Regions from separate parts of the Arthrobacter sp. TRD_SC_6 genome, predicted to be linked through region 3. Evidence: riboswitches for the same ligand, from Rfam matches in the RefSeq annotation. Region 3 holds a riboswitch; each other region holds the start of a gene.
What was found. Region 3 has a riboswitch for S-adenosylmethionine ahead of ACWA1U_RS16615 (bifunctional o-acetylhomoserine/o-acetylserine sulfhydrylase). Riboswitches for the same ligand answer to the same signal wherever they lie in the genome.

Region 1 (4,187 bases), 420 kb from region 3:
GCGTCAACGCGGTCACCGGGCGGGGACGCCACACGTCGTCGTCGGCCTATGCGCTGAAGGCGGACAACTCCGCTTCGGGAACCTGGATCATCGACACACCCGGCATACGCTCCTTCGGCCTGGCTCACGTGGTCCCGGACCGCATCCTCTCTGCGTTCCCGGACCTGGAACCCGGGACCGCGGACTGCGAGCGGGGATGCCGGCATGATGACACTGCGGTGAATTGCGGACTGGACCCGTGGGTGGCTTCAGGGGATGCAGGAGAGTCTGGTTCTGTTCGGCTGGCCTCATTGCGGCGGCTTCTGGGAGCCGGTTCCGAGCCAATTGCACAATCAAAGGAACTTGGAACCCACTAACCGCGAAGTGCTGTTAGACTGTTTTCAGTTGTTGTGTTGCGCACTAATTTTTAAGCCTTGATTTCTCTCCGGAGTTCGAAAGCTTTCTTGACAGGCGAACGGACACCGCGACAGGAACCCCGAAGTACGGGGGGATCCTCACACTCAAGGAATAACAAAAATGGCAACAGGTACAGTCAAGTGGTTTAACGCTGAAAAGGGCTTTGGATTCATCGCTCCTGACGACGGCGGCGCTGACGTTTTCGCTCACTTCTCCGCGATCAACTCGGGCGGCTTCCGCTCACTCGAGGAGAACCAGAAGGTCAGCTTCGAGACCACCCAGGGCCCTAAGGGTCCCCAGGCTGAGAACATCTCCGTTCTTTAATAGAGTCGTTCTCTAGGGACACCGTTCTCTAAAGCTTAGTTTCACCAGAAGAGCACCGGCCTCACGGCCGGTGCTCTTCTGTCGTTTGACCCCCCGGTCGTTCAACCCTCTGTGGCTTGGTGGTAAATCCCCGCTTCACCCAGTGAGCCAAGGCGCGCGGAGGAACGCCCGAACCTGCGCGTTCCAGGAACACTGACGCGATAGGTTGATGGGTATGAACCTCCAGAGCTACAACGATGACCTGCGCCTCGCCCACGTGATGGCGGACTCCGTGGATGATCAGACCATGTCCCGGTTCAAGGCGCTGGACCTGGCGGTCGAGACCAAACCGGACTTCACTCCTGTGACTGACGCAGACAAATCGGCGGAGGAAGCAATCCGCGGCCAGCTTTCCCGGGCGCGCCCACGTGACGCGGTGCTGGGCGAGGAATTCGGAAGCAGCGGCGCCGGCTCGCGCCGGTGGATTATCGATCCCATCGATGGCACTAAAAACTTTGTTCGAGGCGTTCCGGTGTGGGCTACCCTGATTGCCCTGGTGGATGAGGGCAGGCCAGTCGTCGGGGTAGTCAGCGCGCCGGCATTGGGCAAGCGCTGGTGGGCTGCCACCGGTACCGGCGCCTTCACAGGAAAATCCCTCGCCGCAGCGACGCGGTTGCGGGTATCGAACGTTTCGCGTTTGGCGGATGCATCGCTGTCTTTCTCCAGCCTGTCCGGGTGGAAGGAACGCGGAAACCTGGACGACTTCATGTCACTGTCGGAGTCGGTGTGGCGCACCCGCGCTTACGGCGACTTCTGGTCCTACTGCCTGGTCGCGGAAGGCGCCGTCGACATCGCTTGCGAGCCTGAGCTCAACCTCTACGACATGGCCGCTTTGGTTCCGATTGTTACGGAAGCCGGCGGGCGCTTCACCTCGTTGGAGGGTGCGGACGGACCGTTCGGCGGCAACGCCCTGGCCACCAACGGCACGCTCCATAACGAAGTTCTCAAACGGCTCAACCCGGCGCTGGATGACCTCCTGTGAAGACTGAGCGGGCGACAGGAACCCGTAACAAACAGCATTGAGTCACTGGGCTCCCTTTATGCTGGAGCCATTGGTCACGAGTGCCAGCGCGAAACCCCGGTTCGCTGGCCGGCAACCCTCCTTCTGCGGTGGGGTGCCCCGGGTGACGACCAGGCCGAACCAGAAAGTGGTTCGGCAAGCGCGGAACCTCCTCATGGCAGGTTCCATGAGACCACTGTGGGGTTTTACATCCATGACTAACGCAATACTTGACCTGGCCACCGCTCTTTCTGCCGGTCCGCTGGTTCCGGTCCTCGGCGGGGAACTTCAGGCTCCCTTGATTGACGGCAGCACAGCCCGCTACGTCAACCTCGACTACGCGGCCTCCACTCCCGCCCTGACGCAGGTGAACGACTACGTCCAGAGCGTGCTCCCGTACTATGCGAGTGTTCACCGCGGCGCCGGGTACGCCTCCCAGATTTCGACGTCCCTGTATGAGAACGCCCGGAAGATCGTCCGGGACTTCGTTGGCGGGCGTGATGATGACGCAGTCATCTTCACGCGGAACACCACCGACTCGCTGAATCTGCTGGCGGGTTGCCTTCCAGTGGACGGGGAAGTGCTTTACCTCGACCTGGAACACCACGCCAACCTGCTGCCCTGGCTGCAGCTTCCGCACCGAAGCGTGGTTGCGGCCGACACAGTGGCGCAGACTTTGGATCTCGTGAAGCGGGAGCTGGCCGAAGGGGGAATCAGCCTGCTGGCGATCACGGGTGCCTCGAACGTGACCGGGGAAATACTGCCCATCGCCGCCTTTGCTGAAGCCGCACATGCTCACGGAGCTCGAATCGTGGTCGATGCCGCCCAGCTCGCACCCCACCGCCGCCTCAATATAACCCGGGATGCCATCGACTACGTGGCCTTCTCCGGCCACAAGCTGTACGCCCCTTACGGCTCGGGCGTACTGGTCGGCAGGTCTGACTGGCTCGACGCCGGGGCGCCGCACCTTGCCGGCGGCGGTGCTGTTAAGTCGGTGCGGGTGGACTCCGTTTCCTGGACCACCGGACCGGCCCGCCACGAAGGTGGATCTCCGAATGTGGTAGGCGCCGCTGCACTGGCCAACGCCGCGCAGGTGCTTGCGACACTGGATGAATCCGGGTGGCAGAACCATGAAGCCGAATTGAGGGCGGCCCTCGTCGAGGGGCTCGACGGCTTTGAGGACGTCACAGTGCATCGTATTTTCACCGACAGCGCTGACGCCATCGGCGTCGTGAATTTTTCGGTGAACGGATACGACGCCGGCCTGGTGGCCGCCTATCTCTCGGCTGAACACGGCATCGGGTTGCGCGACGGAAAATTCTGCGCCCATCCACTCCTGAAGCGGCTTGGCCTGCCATCCGGATCGCTCCGCGCAAGCTTCGGCGTCGGATCCCGGCACGACGACGTCGACCGCCTCCTGCATGGGCTGCGGGCGCTGGTGGAGAACGGGCTTGGCGCCGATTACGTAGTGGATGCTGGCCGATGGGTACCCGCGGTAGAGACCCGCAGTTTCCCGGAGTGGGCTCCGCACACGCCCGGCACCGCGGGTGCCGCTCCCTGCACCACAGACTGAAGGTCCGCTCAAGGATGCGGATGGGTGCTTTAATTGTCGGGTTCCCCAACCTGTCCCCCATTCTCAGTCCATGCCAGGAGCAGCACCATGGTAGTTGGAGGCCCGCGCCTCGGTGAGCAGCGCCGTCGTGAGCTTGCGCAGGGTTACCTCCAGGACGGCGAGCGCTATGAGCGTGTGCGGCCGAGCTACCCGGATGCCTGCGTTGACTGGCTGCTACCAGACCCCGCAGAGCACGTCGTGGATGTCGGCGCGGGGACCGGCAAGTTTACTCGTCTGATACTCGAGCGCTGTGCAAAGGTGACTGCGGTCGATCCTTCCGAGGACATGCTCTCCGTACTGTCCTCGCATCTTCCCGATGTGCGGACGGTTGTCGGTACTGCGGAAAGCACCGGCCTGCCAAGCGGGAGCGCTGATGCCCTCACCATTGCGCAGGCATGGCACTGGTGTGATCCTGCGGAAGCTGGCAGGGAGGCTGCCCGGGTGCTCGTACCCGGCGGAGTCCTCGGGTTGGTGTGGAATCAACTTGATGTTTCGGTACCGTGGGTTCACCGGCTCTCACGGATCATGCATGCCGGGGACGTGTTCCGCCCGACGTACCGGCCGCGCCTGGGCATGGTGTTCGCCGAGCCTGTCGGGACCGTTCTTGCCTGGACGCAGAGCCTGTCCGCGGCCGACGTCGTCGAACTTGCCCGTTCGCGCAGTTACTACCAGCGCGCATCGGATCCAACCCGCGCGAAAGTTGAGCACAATCTCTCCTGGTACCTGCACGAGCACCTCGGGCATCCACCCGACGCAACACTGGAACTGCCCTACCTGACCTACTGCTGGCGGGCCGGGCGCCTGGAACGCCCTCAC
Region 2 (4,187 bases), 1.4 Mb from region 3:
TGGTGGACGGTACCGGTGCTGATTCTCTCAGCGGTGCGTCACGCTGTGGTCGAAGAGGTGATAGTGGTGGGGTACCTGTTTGTTCGCTTGAAGGAACTTCGCTGGTCTACTCCGGCGATCATCATCACCTCAGCGTTGCTGCGCGGAAGCTATCACCTGTATCAGGGGATAGGCCCGTTCATCGGCAACGTGGTCATGGGACTCATTTTCGGGTACGCCTACACACGCACCAGGCGAGTAATGCCACTGGTGGTGGCTCACGCCCTTCTGGACATTGCGGGCTTCGTTGGCTTTGCGCTGTTTGGTCCGGCTATTGGACTGGGAAGCTGACCGGCTTCAGATCCGGACGAATCCATCGCTGGTTTCGAACGTCACCGACATAATGCCTGGCGTGCCGTTTGGTGCAATCCACTCCACGTCTACGTTGTCGAGCGGGTAGGCGGCCGGCGTGCCAAGCCATTCGGTGACGCGGTCTGCGGAACCTGCGATTGTCAGGGCGCTCAGCCGCACGGATGCTTCGCGGGCCTGTGAGGGGTGGATAGCTTCGGTGCCGTCATCCCAGCGGATCATGTAAGGAACCTGGGGATCTGCGATCAGGCCCTTGATGCCGATCTGCTGCCAGGTGAGTTCCTGTCCGTCCGGAAACTTGCGGTTCCCGGGGACAGCCCCGCGTCCGAGCCGCTCTTCAAAGGGTGAAAGATCATCAACCGCAACGCACCAGCCCATCCAGCCGCCGCCAGCTTCCGACCGTGCGCGGACTGCCTGCCCGAAGGGGGCCTTGTCCGATGCCGGGTGGTTGAGTACCTCAACCACCTCTAGGTACTGGCCGTTGACGAGAGGGATGATCACGTTCCGCGTACCGAACCGCGGATGAACCCCGCCCCTGACATAGTCAACGCCAAGGGCTGTGGAGATCCGCTCTGCGGTGGCAGTCAGACCGTCGGGTTCGCAGGCATATGACACATGATCCAGACGCATGGCCCCATCTTGGCACTTTGTGATGGACGCCTCGACTTAGGGTTACCTAAGTCACAGGTAGGATCGTGAGTGTTCCGACGGTGCAGGAGCCCAGATGGTTGTTCTGGGACCGCCGATTTCCGGACTCCTGCAGTGGAGGATTAAGACTCGTTCACCTAGTCGGACTTGGCGTACGTTGCCGCACTCATGATTTCGTACCCCACAAACGTCTCGTCATTTTCAACCCAAGCATCGTGGCCCGGAGGAATGGCGTAGGCGTCACCGGCATTGATTGTGTTGCGGGTCCCGTCTTCCAACTGGACCGTAAGTGTTCCCGCGATGCAGAAGCCCAGATGGTTGTTCTGGCAGCTGTCGGTGTGGACCACGGTCTTGACCGTCTCGGACCAGCGCCAACCGGGCTCGAAGGTGAACCTGCCGAGCGTGGTGCCACCAATATTGACGACATCGACTTCTGTCTTTGGGGGACGGCGTTTTTCATCCGGGTCATCAAAAGATTTTGATTCAAGGGTTGTGACAGTTACTGCAGGCATTTTCAGTTCTCCTCAACAAGGAGTGGTTTAACTGTTCCTCCGGAAGCGCGATTGGTGCTCCGGGAATGCAAGTCTGGCAGGGCATCGCGACGACGTGCCGTAATGGGCTGAACCGAACCTGCGATCGAGATTCTCAGGTTGCTCTCAATCTGAGGCACTGTCAATAGGTGCAGACGGTGATTTTGGCCGCCGCCACAGGAAGCATCGCGAAAGCACCAGCACCCAAGGAACCCCCAAGGTCATTTCACCGCGAGTCACAATAGTTGCCCTTTTCCGCCCCTGTCGGGTCTTCTAGTAACAGGTCACGAGTGACAGTGTGGCGGGCTCTTGCCCGCCATCAGCCCCGGCTTGCTGTCCGGCAACCCTCCTTCCGCGGTGGGGTGCCCCGGGTGACGACCAGGCCCTGCGCGCGGTGTGCAGGCGCAAGCGCGATCCACAAAGGCGGCAGGTTTGACAGGCATCACCACAACGGAACCGCACCCTGAGGCGGAGCCTGTGGACAGCGTCGTACACCAGCTGTCCATCGGCCCACTGACGCTGGAGACCGGCGGACATCTGCCCGACGTCGTCCTCGCGTACGAGACCTGGGGGACGCTCAACGCGGAGGCTTCCAACGCGGTACTGGTACAGCACGCACTCACGGGGAGTACGCACGTGGCTCGGGGAACCTCCGAGGAGGACGGCTGGTGGGACGGATTCGTCGGTCCCGGCCGCACCATCGACACTGATCGGTTCTTCGTCGTCTCCATCAACATGCTCGGCGGCTGCTATGGCTCAACCGGGCCTGCTTCGCTCGACCCGGAGGGAAACCCGTGGGGATCCCGCTTTCCGTTCATTACCATTCGGGACTCGGTGCGGGCAGAGGCATTGTTGGCGGACCGGCTCGGTGTGGCGACATGGCATTCGGTGATCGGCGGGTCGATGGGCGGGGCGCGTGCACTCGAGTGGGCGGTGATGTATCCGGAGCAGGTGGCGCGTTGTGCGGTCATAGCGTGTGCTGCTGCGAGTTCGGCTGAACAGATTGCTTTTGCCCAGGCGCAGGTGCAGGCCATCCGTCTTGATCCCCGGTACAACGGTGGGGACTATTACGGCAGCGCCAGCCCGGAGGACGGGCTCGGTATTGCACGGCGCATAGCCCACATCACCTATCGCTCCGAAGCCGAGTTTGCGCACAGGTTCGGCCGTGCAGCGCAGGGGGCCGAGGCGCCGTTCGGGTCCCACCTCTCCGCAGATCGGGGCAGGTACCAGGTGGAAAGCTACCTGGACCACCAGGCTGACAAGCTGGTCGGCCGGTTTGATGCGAACAGCTACGTCACGCTCACCGAGGCACTGATGAGCCACGACGTCGCCCGGGACCGTGGGAGCCTGACCAGCGCTCTGTCGGCATCCAGCGCGCGGTTCTTCATCGCTGCGGTGGACTCGGACAGGTTGTACTGGCCCTCACAGTCGCATGACCTGGCGGCCGCTCTTCCGGGCGATGTGCCGGTGCACACGATCACGTCACCGATCGGCCACGACGCCTTCCTCACGGAGATCGCGCAGCTTGAGCCGGCGCTTCGTGCAGCGTTTTACGACGACGACGACGACGACGACGACGACGCCGCCTAGCTTTCCTAGAGGCGTTGCAGGCGCAGGTCGACGGGCCGTTCCAGGAAAGCGGAATACCTGTGGACTGCGCTTTCGAGCGCTGCGGCCTCGTCAGGATCGAATTGCCTATGCATTGTTACCTGCACCATTACGTGCCGTCCGGCCTTGCGCGCACTGAGCGTGTGTTTCCAGCCGCCCGCCACTTGACCGTTGAGCAGGACAACATGCCCGGCCAGATGCGCCGGATTGGTCCCGAGTGGAGCCGTGCCGAAGAAGCGGGTGGGGGTATAGCCCATCACGAACTCGTCGTAGCACTGGATCAGGTCCACCCGGGGGAGCCCAGGGGCCGCTGCAACCGGCTGCTGCGCCGAACAGACGAAAGTGGTGCCACCGATTTCCTCTGTGGCGAACTGGTCTCCGGCCTCTTTCAAACCAACGCGCACGTCCGTCAGGGTCAGTCCCGACCAGAGGGCGCAATCCTTCACGGTTGCGGGAGATCGGGAACTGAAATAGCGGATCACCAGCTCGCGCAACGCTGCGGTTCTGTCGAACGTGCCGCCGTCGTGCCCTGTGGTTGGTCCGCCCGGTGGGATCGAGCCGGCTCGCGAACCGAACGCCGCGTAGGTGTGTTTTATTGTCCCGTTCGGGTTTGTCCCGTTCGCGGCGAAGACGGGGATTCCACTGATGAGGACCCTGTCGAGTTCGGCAGTCATCAGGAAGGACGCCAGGGCGGGGCCGGTGGATGGAAGTCCGGAAGCATCCAGCGCTGCAGCCAGTTCGTCGCGGGTGCGGTGGGCTCCGTCCGACACCGCTGCCTCGAGTACCGCCGTTCCCTCCGCCATGGTGCGTGCGTCATGTCCGAGCCGTTTTAGGAGAGGCTGCATGGACCTCCTGACTCGTGATTCGGTAAGGCGGAGCAGCCAGTCTGCATCCGATCTATGCACAAAGTGCCAGGTTGGCCTCAGGACATGGGTCCGCAGGAGTGACCCGGCCGAGTATTCCTGATCGACGGATGTGGCCGTCGTACCGTTGCAGCGCTGCGCGAGTGACCAGCGTGCATAGGCGAACTCCTGGGCCTGCACAGCGCCCATT
Region 3 (4,187 bases):
CTGATCCTGCCCTTCCGGAGGGCTTGCTCGGCCGTGATGCGTACGATCAGCATTGGAAGTATCTGTACGACAGCATGACTCCACAATGTCATCTCCAGAAGCTAGGACCGGGTCTGGCTCGCCTCCTCTTCTTCAGCGACCACACCATCCCGATAGCCGTCAACAGCACGCCACAGCTAGTCTCGAAACATGCCAACGACGCAAACGGATCCTCGACCGCCCTCAATAGCGTCGGGGCTGCTTTTCGGTTTGGGTTTCGGGGGCTTTGTCGATGGAATCGTCCTGCACCAGATTTTTCAGTGGCACCACATGGTCAGCCACGTTGCCGACTACCCGGTCACTACTGTGGCCGGCCTCGAGGTCAACACCCTGGCCGACGGTTTTTTTCACCTCGGGGCCTGGCTTCTGGTTGTTGCAGCATCGATCACCACCATCGTCGCGTGGCGGCAGGAGCGGCTGGCGCCTAACTGGCGATTCCACTTCGGGTTAGTGCTGGCCGGCTGGGGGATCTTCAACCTCGTTGAGGGCATTGTCAATCACCACATCCTCAGCATCCATCACGTACGCGATGATCTCGGCGGACCGCTTGCCTGGGATATCGGCTTCCTCGCGCTCGGGGGGATTTTTGTCTTCGTAGGATTTTTGATCCACAGAAGCGGGCATCATGCCCTCGAGCAGCATCCCATCAACGCGAACAGCCCCTCACCGAGCGATTCCTGACTATTTCTGGCGCAGGGCACGCAAGTACCGCCAGCGGACAATTCGCTGTGCAACGAGGAGGACCGGAAACAGCGAACGCCATGGCTGTTGCTGCGCTGGTCGGGTTAGCGACCGTACGGTCAGCCGCACTTCGTCACCGTGGCGGTGGACGATGAACGCTTCCTCGCCGTTGACGGGGTGCCCCGGCAGGGTGCGGTAGGAGAAACCGCTTCGCGCCGGCTCACCAACGACGTCCACAACTTCAACGGGCTCGACGACGGTGAACCCGAGCACTCGTGCTCTGACCTTCAGGCGCTGGCCTTCTTTGACGGCGCCAACTGGATCCACCAGGAACCCACTCCGGGTTTTCACTTCCCACCGGAGCACGGCGTTCGACGCGCGGGCCCAATCGTCGTCGCCACGGCCGATGACCGCCGTCGTTTCTGACCTACGGAAACCGGGCCCGCGATGTGGCCAAATGGGGAGGCTTGGGTGCGTCATTGAGAATCGACTCCTGCTCATCCTTCTGGTGGTTCCCAACCCTCGCCCCCGCAGGTTTCGAGGAGGTTCTCGCTTGCAGACTTGATCTCCTCAAGATCGTCGGACTCCAAAACGTTCAAAAACGCACGGGCACTGTCTTCGATCGGCCCCTCGGCATCGGGCTTGAGTGACTTGTCGATGTTCCTCTGGAGCTTGGTGGTGTCATCCGGCATGCCCGCGTAAGTCCACGAGGCGTTCAAGTTGCAGAGGTCACCTTGTGCGTTGGTGAGCGTCGCCGGACTACAGGCAGCGACTGCAATCGAGACCCCTGCAACGGCTCCAGCTACACGAACCCGAGCCAGACGCGAGCTCTTCACGACTCGTCCGGCCTGAGCGCGATCCGGCACTGGGTCCCCGTGGTTAATCCGTCGGTTTTGAAATGGAGGTAGATCTCATGTGCTTCCCTGACCGGTTCGGGCTGGTAGGTCCAAATGGCGTCCCACTCCGTACCACCGCCCGCAGTCTGACCCCCGACCCACGTGTATTCAGAGCCCACATCATCCGTGACCTCGGCCTTAATCCGCTCAAAAAGAGGTACAGCGGGCATCCGGGGAGGATGGCCCGCAGATTCGTCTCCGTCACGCTGGCGAAGCTCATACCAGGAGTTCATGCCCAGTTCCCATTCGATGTCGCGCCTCGCGGTTTCTTCACCCCGAGCAGCGCTCAGCGAGATCTTGATACCACCCAGTCGATGTCCGGATGCTTGGGAGCCTGAGATGACAGGAGTGAACTCGATACCGGCGAAGCGCACAGATATCCCTTCGAGTGAAGCGATCACGAGATTTGCCGGCGCTGAGACAAGGAATGCCATGCCGCAACGCTAGCGATGCTTCACAGGTTCGTCGACCCAGCGGCTAAGCCATGTTTCGTCATTTAGCCGTGCACGGAAGCACGGCCTCCTACACTGGGCGCAGGTCATGAGCGCCAGCGAAAAGCCCCGGCTCGCTGGCCGGCAACCCTCCACCGCGGCGGGGTGCCCCGGGTGAAGACCTGGCTGTCCGGCAAAACGCCGGACCGCAAGCGCGGCCCGTGGTGCTTACCAGCATGCCGGGCCCCTAGCTGAGGAGCATGACATGTCCAACGGTTGGTCCTTCGAAACACGCCAGATCCACGCAGGCCAGGAGCCCGACGCCGCCACCGGCGCCCGAGCCCTTCCCATCTACCAGACCACATCCTTCGTCTTCCCGAGCGCCGAAAGCGCGGCGAACCGGTTCGCCCTGGCGGAGCTGGCGCCGATCTACACGCGCATCGGCAATCCCACCCAGGACGCCGTCGAGCAGCGGATCGCAAGCCTGGAAGGCGGTTTGGCAGCCCTCCTGCTCAGCTCCGGGCAAGCCGCCGAAACGTTCGCCATCCTGAACATTGCGGAAGCCGGCGACCACGTGGTCGCCAGCCCCAGCCTGTACGGCGGCACCTACAACCTCCTCGCTCACACGCTGAAGAAGTTCGGAATCACCGTCACGTTCGTTGAGGATCCTGACAATCTGGACCAGTGGCGCGATGCCGTGCAGCCAAACACCAAGCTCTTCTTCGCCGAAGTCGTGTCGAACCCCCGCCAGGATGTCCTCGACATCGAGGGCGTCTCACAGACAGCTCACGACGCCGGCGTGCCGCTCATCGTGGACAACACCCTCTCCACGCCGTACCTGATCCGCCCGCTCGAGTGGGGTGCCGACGTCGTCGTTCATTCGGCCACCAAATACCTCGGCGGGCATGGCACGGCGATCGCGGGAGTCATCGTGGACTCAGGCAAGTTTGACTTCACGAAGGACCCGGAGCGCTACCCCGGCTTCAATACGCCGGACCCCACTTACAACGGACTCGTCTACGGCCGAGACCTGGGTGAGGGCGGCGCACTTGGCGCCAACCTGTCCTACATCCTCAAGGCACGCGTCCAGCTGCTGCGCGACCTTGGCTCGGCGGTCTCCCCCTTCAACGCCTTCCTGATCGCCCAGGGTCTGGAAACGCTGAGTTTGCGCGTGGAACGCCACGTGGCCAACGCGTTGGAAGTGGCGCAATGGCTCGAGGCAAGGGACGACGTCGAATCCGTCGCCTACGCGGGCCTGCCGTCGAGCCCGTGGTACGAACGCGGCCGCAAGTACGGACCCAAGGGAACTGGCGCGATTGTCGCCTTCACCCTTGCCGGTGGCGCCGAGGCCGGCAAGCAGTTTGTCGATGCCCTTGAGCTCCACTCGCATGTGGCCAACATTGGCGACGTGCGCTCCCTGGTCATCCACCCGGCGTCGACCACTCACAGCCAGCTCTCGCCGGAGCAGCAGGCCATCGCGGGTGTGGCTCCCGGGCTGGTCCGCCTCTCGGTGGGGCTCGAGCACATCGACGACATCCTGGCCGACCTGGAGAACGGCTTCCGCGCCGCGAAGGCGGCATAAGCCTCAACATAGAAGTGGCCTCCGCGATGAACGTCGCGGGGGCCACCTCCGTTTCAGAACCCGTTCACCCCGTTTGAGACGGGCTGAGACCCGCCCCTAGCCGCGTCTCCTTTTCGGTGCTGTTATTGAGGAACGCTTTAGTGACGGGTGGTGTGTCGATGTCCGCAATGATTGTTCCGAGGGGTGCCGCACGCGGCGGCGCGCTCGTAGTTGGGGCCTACGCGGCTGCACTGGCCTGGGTTGGAGGGGCGTGGTTGTTGGTAACCGAACCGTTCCTCGCCTACTCGGCTGGCTGGTTCTTCGCCCCGGCGGGGTTGCTCACGCTGATCGTGACCGCGGTGTGGTTGGCGGGCCGCGAACGTCCGGTCCGTCCCGAGCCACGTCACGCCCACGTACGACGTCGGCACTTGGCTGACACCGCCGTCGTACCTGCTGCTCCACAACCGCGTTCCGCACTCTCGCGTTCGCTGCTGCCCGTTGCCATCTACATGGCAGCACTCATGTGGGGCGGGATGCTCCTCCTGGCGTGGACCGGTGCCGCGTGGATGCTCGCTTCCG
Region 4 (4,187 bases), 250 kb from region 3:
ATGGGTGATCAGCGACTTGGAGTCGCCCAGATTGTTGGAGATGTCGATGATGTCGAGGGCATCCAGCAGCTTGAACGCGGTTTCCTTCGCGCGTTCGGCCGGTGCGTCCAGTTCGAAGGTCAGGACGGTTCCGCCGGCGGTCATTTGCGACGCGGCCAGATCGAACTGCGGGTGTGATTCCAGCAGCGGATACCGCACCCAGTTCACGGCGGGTTGCCCCTCGAGCCAGCGCGCGAGCGTGAGCGCCGAATTTGAGGAGTGGTTCACCCGCAGGGACAGCGTTTCGAGCCCCTTCAACAGCGTCCAAGCGTTGAACGAGGAGAGCGATGGCCCGGTGTGCCGCATCAACGTCTTGACCGGCCCGTCAATGAATTCCTTCCGCCCCAGCACGGCCCCGCCCAGCACGCGGCCCTGGCCGTCCATGTGCTTGGTACCGGAGTAGACGACGACGTCGGCACCCAGTTCTGTACACCGCTGCAGTAACGGGGTGGCGAAGACGTTGTCCACGACGACCTGCGCACCTGCGGCGTGGCCGAGCTCCACGACTGCCCGGATATCGACGATCTCCTGCATGGGGTTCGAGGGCGATTCGAAGAACACCGCTGTGGTGGGAACGCTGAGCGCTTCCTCCCACTGATTCAGGTCCCAGCCGTCCACGAAGACGGTCTCGACGCCCCAGCGCGGAAGGACCTCGTTGAGGATCACAAAACATGAGCCGAACAGGCTTCGCGACGCGACCACACGGTCACCGGACGCAAGCAGCGCACCGAGCGCCGTGAAAACCGCGGACATCCCGCTCGCCGTGGCGAAGCATGCTTCAGCTCCCTCGAGCAGGCGAAGGCGTTCCTGGAACATGGCGACGGTCGGGTTGCCGTACCGGGAGTAGACAAACCGGTCCACTTCGCCGGTGAAGGCAGCTTCCGCGGCGGCGGCAGAGGAGTACACAAATCCCGAGTTGAGGAACAGTGCCTCCGAAGTCTCCTCGAAGTTCGACCGCGCCAAACCCCCACGCACGGCGAGGGTGTCAAGCGACCAGGCGGCGACGTCCTCGTCCGGGCGGCGGACTTTCGGATACCCGCCGTTGCCGGGGAGGGGTTCGGTGGGTTTTGCCAGGGAAAACGCCGTTGGCGTGGACTCAGCCGGCGTGGGCTCAGTCATTTGTGCTGCCTTCAGTTGTGGTTCCGTCGGTCCCGCCATGCACCGTGGTGGCCAGACCGCTGGAGCGCCAGCCGCCGTCGGCTTCGAAACCATGAAGCACGTTGTACACCGTGTGACCCTCCGCCGTCGCGCTCTGGGCTGCTGCTACGGAACGCACGCCGGACCGGCAGAGGAACAGCAATTCGCGCCCCTTCAACCCGTCCAACTGGTTCACGAAGGCCTCATTGCGCGTGCCGTCGGACCGGTTCCATTCGAGGAAGAGGGGAGCGGTACCTGCGTCGGCGAGGTCGGGGACGCCGACGGTACGCCACTCGTCAGTGGTCCGGACATCGACCAGGACGGCGCCCTTGCTGACGCGCTCCACGGCCTGGCGGGGCGTTATGTCGCCTGCATACCCGTTGGCGGGTTGAGGCGAATGTGATGACTGTTGTGACACTGTGTCTCCTTCACGCGTGCACGCTGCTGATCAACGGACATGATCCTGTGCCGAGTAGTCACCTGAGGCACCCCGCCGTGGAAAGAGGGTTGCCGGCCAGCAAGTCAGGGCTTGGCGCTGGCGCTCATTACTCCACCTGTGAACCTAGCACCGGCTCACGGGACTCTGCCACGCGCCGTCGTAATAAGCGGTAACGCCCGCGGCCGCGCGGAGGCTTAGGAGACGGACTCCACCAGCGCGGAAAGTTCGGCAGTGAGTTCTGCGGAAACGGACACCGGCTTGCCGTCGATCGAGCCGACCTCCGCCAACAGCCTGACGCTGGAGATCAGCCAGACGCCGTCGGAGTTGAACAGGTCATCGGGGACCAGGGGCCCGTAACCGAGCTCCCACCCGGCGTCGCGCGCGGCATTGAACAGTGCCCCCTGCGACGTACCGGCGAGGATGCCCGTCTCAAGCTGCGGGGTGATGAGGTGCTTCACGCCGTCGATCACGCGCGCGATCAGGACTGTCGACGTGGGCCCTTCCAGCACTTTGCCGTCGGAGGAGGTGAAGATGACGTCGTCAGCACCCTGCGAGCGGGCGTACCGGATGGCTGCCATGTTGACGGCGTAGGAGAGCGTCTTGGCACCCATGAGCAGCCACGGCGCGCGTTGGGCGACGGTGCTGTCGTAGCCGCGGTCAAGCAGGAGCACTGACAACCGTTGCCCGCGGAGGCCCGCTGGGACAGGGGAGACCAGCACCCACGCGGTGGCAGTGCCGGTGCCTGCGGCGCGCTCAGCTCCGCGGACCGCGACGAGCTTGACCGTAAGTTCGCCGTCGTCGTCGATTTCGCCCAGCGCGGTGGCGATTGCGCGCTCCCAAGCGTCCGACGGCGGGATGTTGAGTTCCAGCGCGTCCGCTGACCCTGCCAGTCGGGCGAGGTGCGCCTGCAGTTTCCGCGGTGCACCGTCGACAGCGAGCATGGTCTCGAAGATGCCGTCGCCGCGGGTGATGCCCGGATCGGTCACCTTCAGCTGTGGCAGGGAAGCGTCGGCGATGCGGCCGCCCGGCACCGCGGGGTCGAGGAACACCAGAACAGTCATGGGGAGAAGCCTATCCTCGCGGGCCGCCATCGAGTGGGCAGAAATAACGCTTTCACGGGCCCGGAAGCGTAGTTAGCACCCGCTCGATTGCGTGTTCCAGCCTTAGTGCGGGAACTCGGCACCCAGCGCGGAAAGCACCCCGAACGCCTTGGTCCGGACTTCTTCCCACTCGTCGGCGGGGTCTGAGTCTGTGGTGATGGCGCCGCCGACGCCCAGCGTCAGGCGGGTGCCGCCGTCGTCGTCCTCCATCACCAGGGTGCGGATAACGACGGCGAGATCCGCCGCTCCGTCCAGCGAAAAGTATCCGGCGGCCCCCGAATAGACGCCGCGGGGTTCGCCCTCCAGCCGGTCGAGGATGGCCATGGTGCTGATCTTCGGTGCTCCCGTCATGGAGCCCGCGGGGAACGCGGCTGCGACCGCTTCCGCGCGGGAGGAACCGGGGCGAAGACGGGCGTCGATGGTGCTGACCATCTGGTGCACGGTGGCGTAGGTTTCGATGTCGCACAGCCGGCTGACCATGACGGTCCCGGGGATGGCCAGGTGGGAGAGGTCGTTGCGCAGCAGGTCAACGATCATGATGTTTTCCGCCCGGTCCTTGAAGCTGGCCTGCAGTTCCTCGCGGAGGGCAACGTCCTCGGCGGGGTCAGCCGAGCGGCGGCGTGTGCCCTTGATGGGTTCGGCGCGCATGCCACCGGCCGCGTCGAGGCGCAGGAACCGTTCCGGTGAAGTGCTCGCAATGGCGAAGCCGGGGAACGCGAAGTAGTGCGCGAAGGGCGCCGGATTGGTGCTCCGCAGCCGGAGGTAGGCCTGGAACGGATCAACCGGCACATCCACCCGGGCGGTCAACGCGGTGGTGAGGCACACTTCGTAGGAATTTCCGTCCGCTATCTCAGCCTTTGCGGCCCGCACCTTCTCCAGATACTCCCCGCGCGAGTCCCGCGCGGTAAAACTCAATTCTGGACACGGATCAATTGGGGTTGCTGCCTCAAGACCCCCCAGTACGACGGCGCGGGCATGTTCCAGCCAGGCATCGGCGTCGGGGTCGCGGGAACCGTCGCGCAGCGTCAGCAGGTAGGTGCACTGTTCCCGGCGATCCAGTACGACGGCACGCCCCGCGAAGAGCAGGGAGGCGTCAGGTACTGAGCCGGGTGCTACCGGCCCCCCACCCGTCTCGCGCCGCAGCTCGTACCCGAGGCAGCCCAACCAGCCGAGCGCGAACGGGCCCGGATACTCCTCCGGTGAACGCACAGCCCGGCGCCCCCACACACCGTCGAGCCAGCGGAAGAACGGCCCCTGGATCCGTGCGGTGACGGGGCCGCTGCTGACCAGCGTTGCGCCAGCGGTGTGCCGGGCCTTCTGGCCGAAGCGCCCGCCGTCGTCGGCCAGGACCGAGAACCGGCTGCGGCTCTGCGGATCCTCCGCGGTGGAGCTGTCCAGCCAGGCCGCCGCATCCGAATCCGCGAACAGGGCCCGGAAAAGCGCCGCGCCGTCGGGGTAGGCGTCGAGAGTCT

Region 1: another riboswitch for S-adenosylmethionine. It lies ahead of ACWA1U_RS14555 (aminotransferase class V-fold PLP-dependent enzyme); the one in region 3 lies ahead of ACWA1U_RS16615 (bifunctional o-acetylhomoserine/o-acetylserine sulfhydrylase).
Region 2: another riboswitch for S-adenosylmethionine. It lies ahead of metX (homoserine O-acetyltransferase MetX); the one in region 3 lies ahead of ACWA1U_RS16615 (bifunctional o-acetylhomoserine/o-acetylserine sulfhydrylase).
Region 4: another riboswitch for S-adenosylmethionine. It lies ahead of ACWA1U_RS00805 (rhodanese-like domain-containing protein); the one in region 3 lies ahead of ACWA1U_RS16615 (bifunctional o-acetylhomoserine/o-acetylserine sulfhydrylase).

What each region holds. Positions count from the first base shown of each region.
Region 1 is NZ_CM143953.1:3,067,131-3,071,317, forward strand. Features, by position in the region: gene rsgA (ribosome small subunit-dependent GTPase A) at 1-356, shown strand, start outside; gene ACWA1U_RS14545 (cold-shock protein) at 517-720, shown strand; gene hisN (histidinol-phosphatase) at 929-1,741, shown strand; SAM riboswitch class IV at 1,814-1,928, shown strand; gene ACWA1U_RS14555 (aminotransferase class V-fold PLP-dependent enzyme) at 1,974-3,332, shown strand; gene ACWA1U_RS14560 (class I SAM-dependent methyltransferase) at 3,420-4,187, shown strand, end outside.
Region 2 is NZ_CM143953.1:2,055,314-2,059,500, forward strand. Features, by position in the region: gene ACWA1U_RS09740 (CPBP family intramembrane glutamic endopeptidase) at 1-330, shown strand, start outside; gene ACWA1U_RS09745 (VOC family protein) at 337-978, opposite strand; gene ACWA1U_RS09750 (cupin domain-containing protein) at 1,134-1,508, opposite strand; SAM riboswitch class IV at 1,809-1,943, shown strand; gene metX (homoserine O-acetyltransferase MetX) at 1,968-3,116, shown strand; gene ACWA1U_RS09760 (winged helix DNA-binding domain-containing protein) at 3,122-4,187, opposite strand, start outside.
Region 3 is NZ_CM143953.1:3,490,123-3,494,309, forward strand. Features, by position in the region: gene ACWA1U_RS16590 (hypothetical protein) at 1-53, opposite strand, end outside; gene ACWA1U_RS16595 (DUF2243 domain-containing protein) at 190-720, shown strand; gene ACWA1U_RS16600 (DUF1990 family protein) at 721-1,200, opposite strand; gene ACWA1U_RS16605 (hypothetical protein) at 1,218-1,439, opposite strand; gene ACWA1U_RS16610 (hypothetical protein) at 1,553-2,050, opposite strand; SAM riboswitch class IV at 2,153-2,268, shown strand; gene ACWA1U_RS16615 (bifunctional o-acetylhomoserine/o-acetylserine sulfhydrylase) at 2,313-3,629, shown strand; gene ACWA1U_RS16620 (hypothetical protein) at 3,788-4,187, shown strand, end outside.
Region 4 is NZ_CM143953.1:167,505-171,691, reverse strand. Features, by position in the region: gene ACWA1U_RS00810 (O-succinylhomoserine sulfhydrylase) at 1-1,158, opposite strand, end outside; gene ACWA1U_RS00805 (rhodanese-like domain-containing protein) at 1,151-1,594, opposite strand; SAM riboswitch class IV at 1,602-1,726, opposite strand; gene ACWA1U_RS00800 (aminodeoxychorismate lyase) at 1,810-2,676, opposite strand; gene pabB (aminodeoxychorismate synthase component I) at 2,779-4,187, opposite strand, start outside.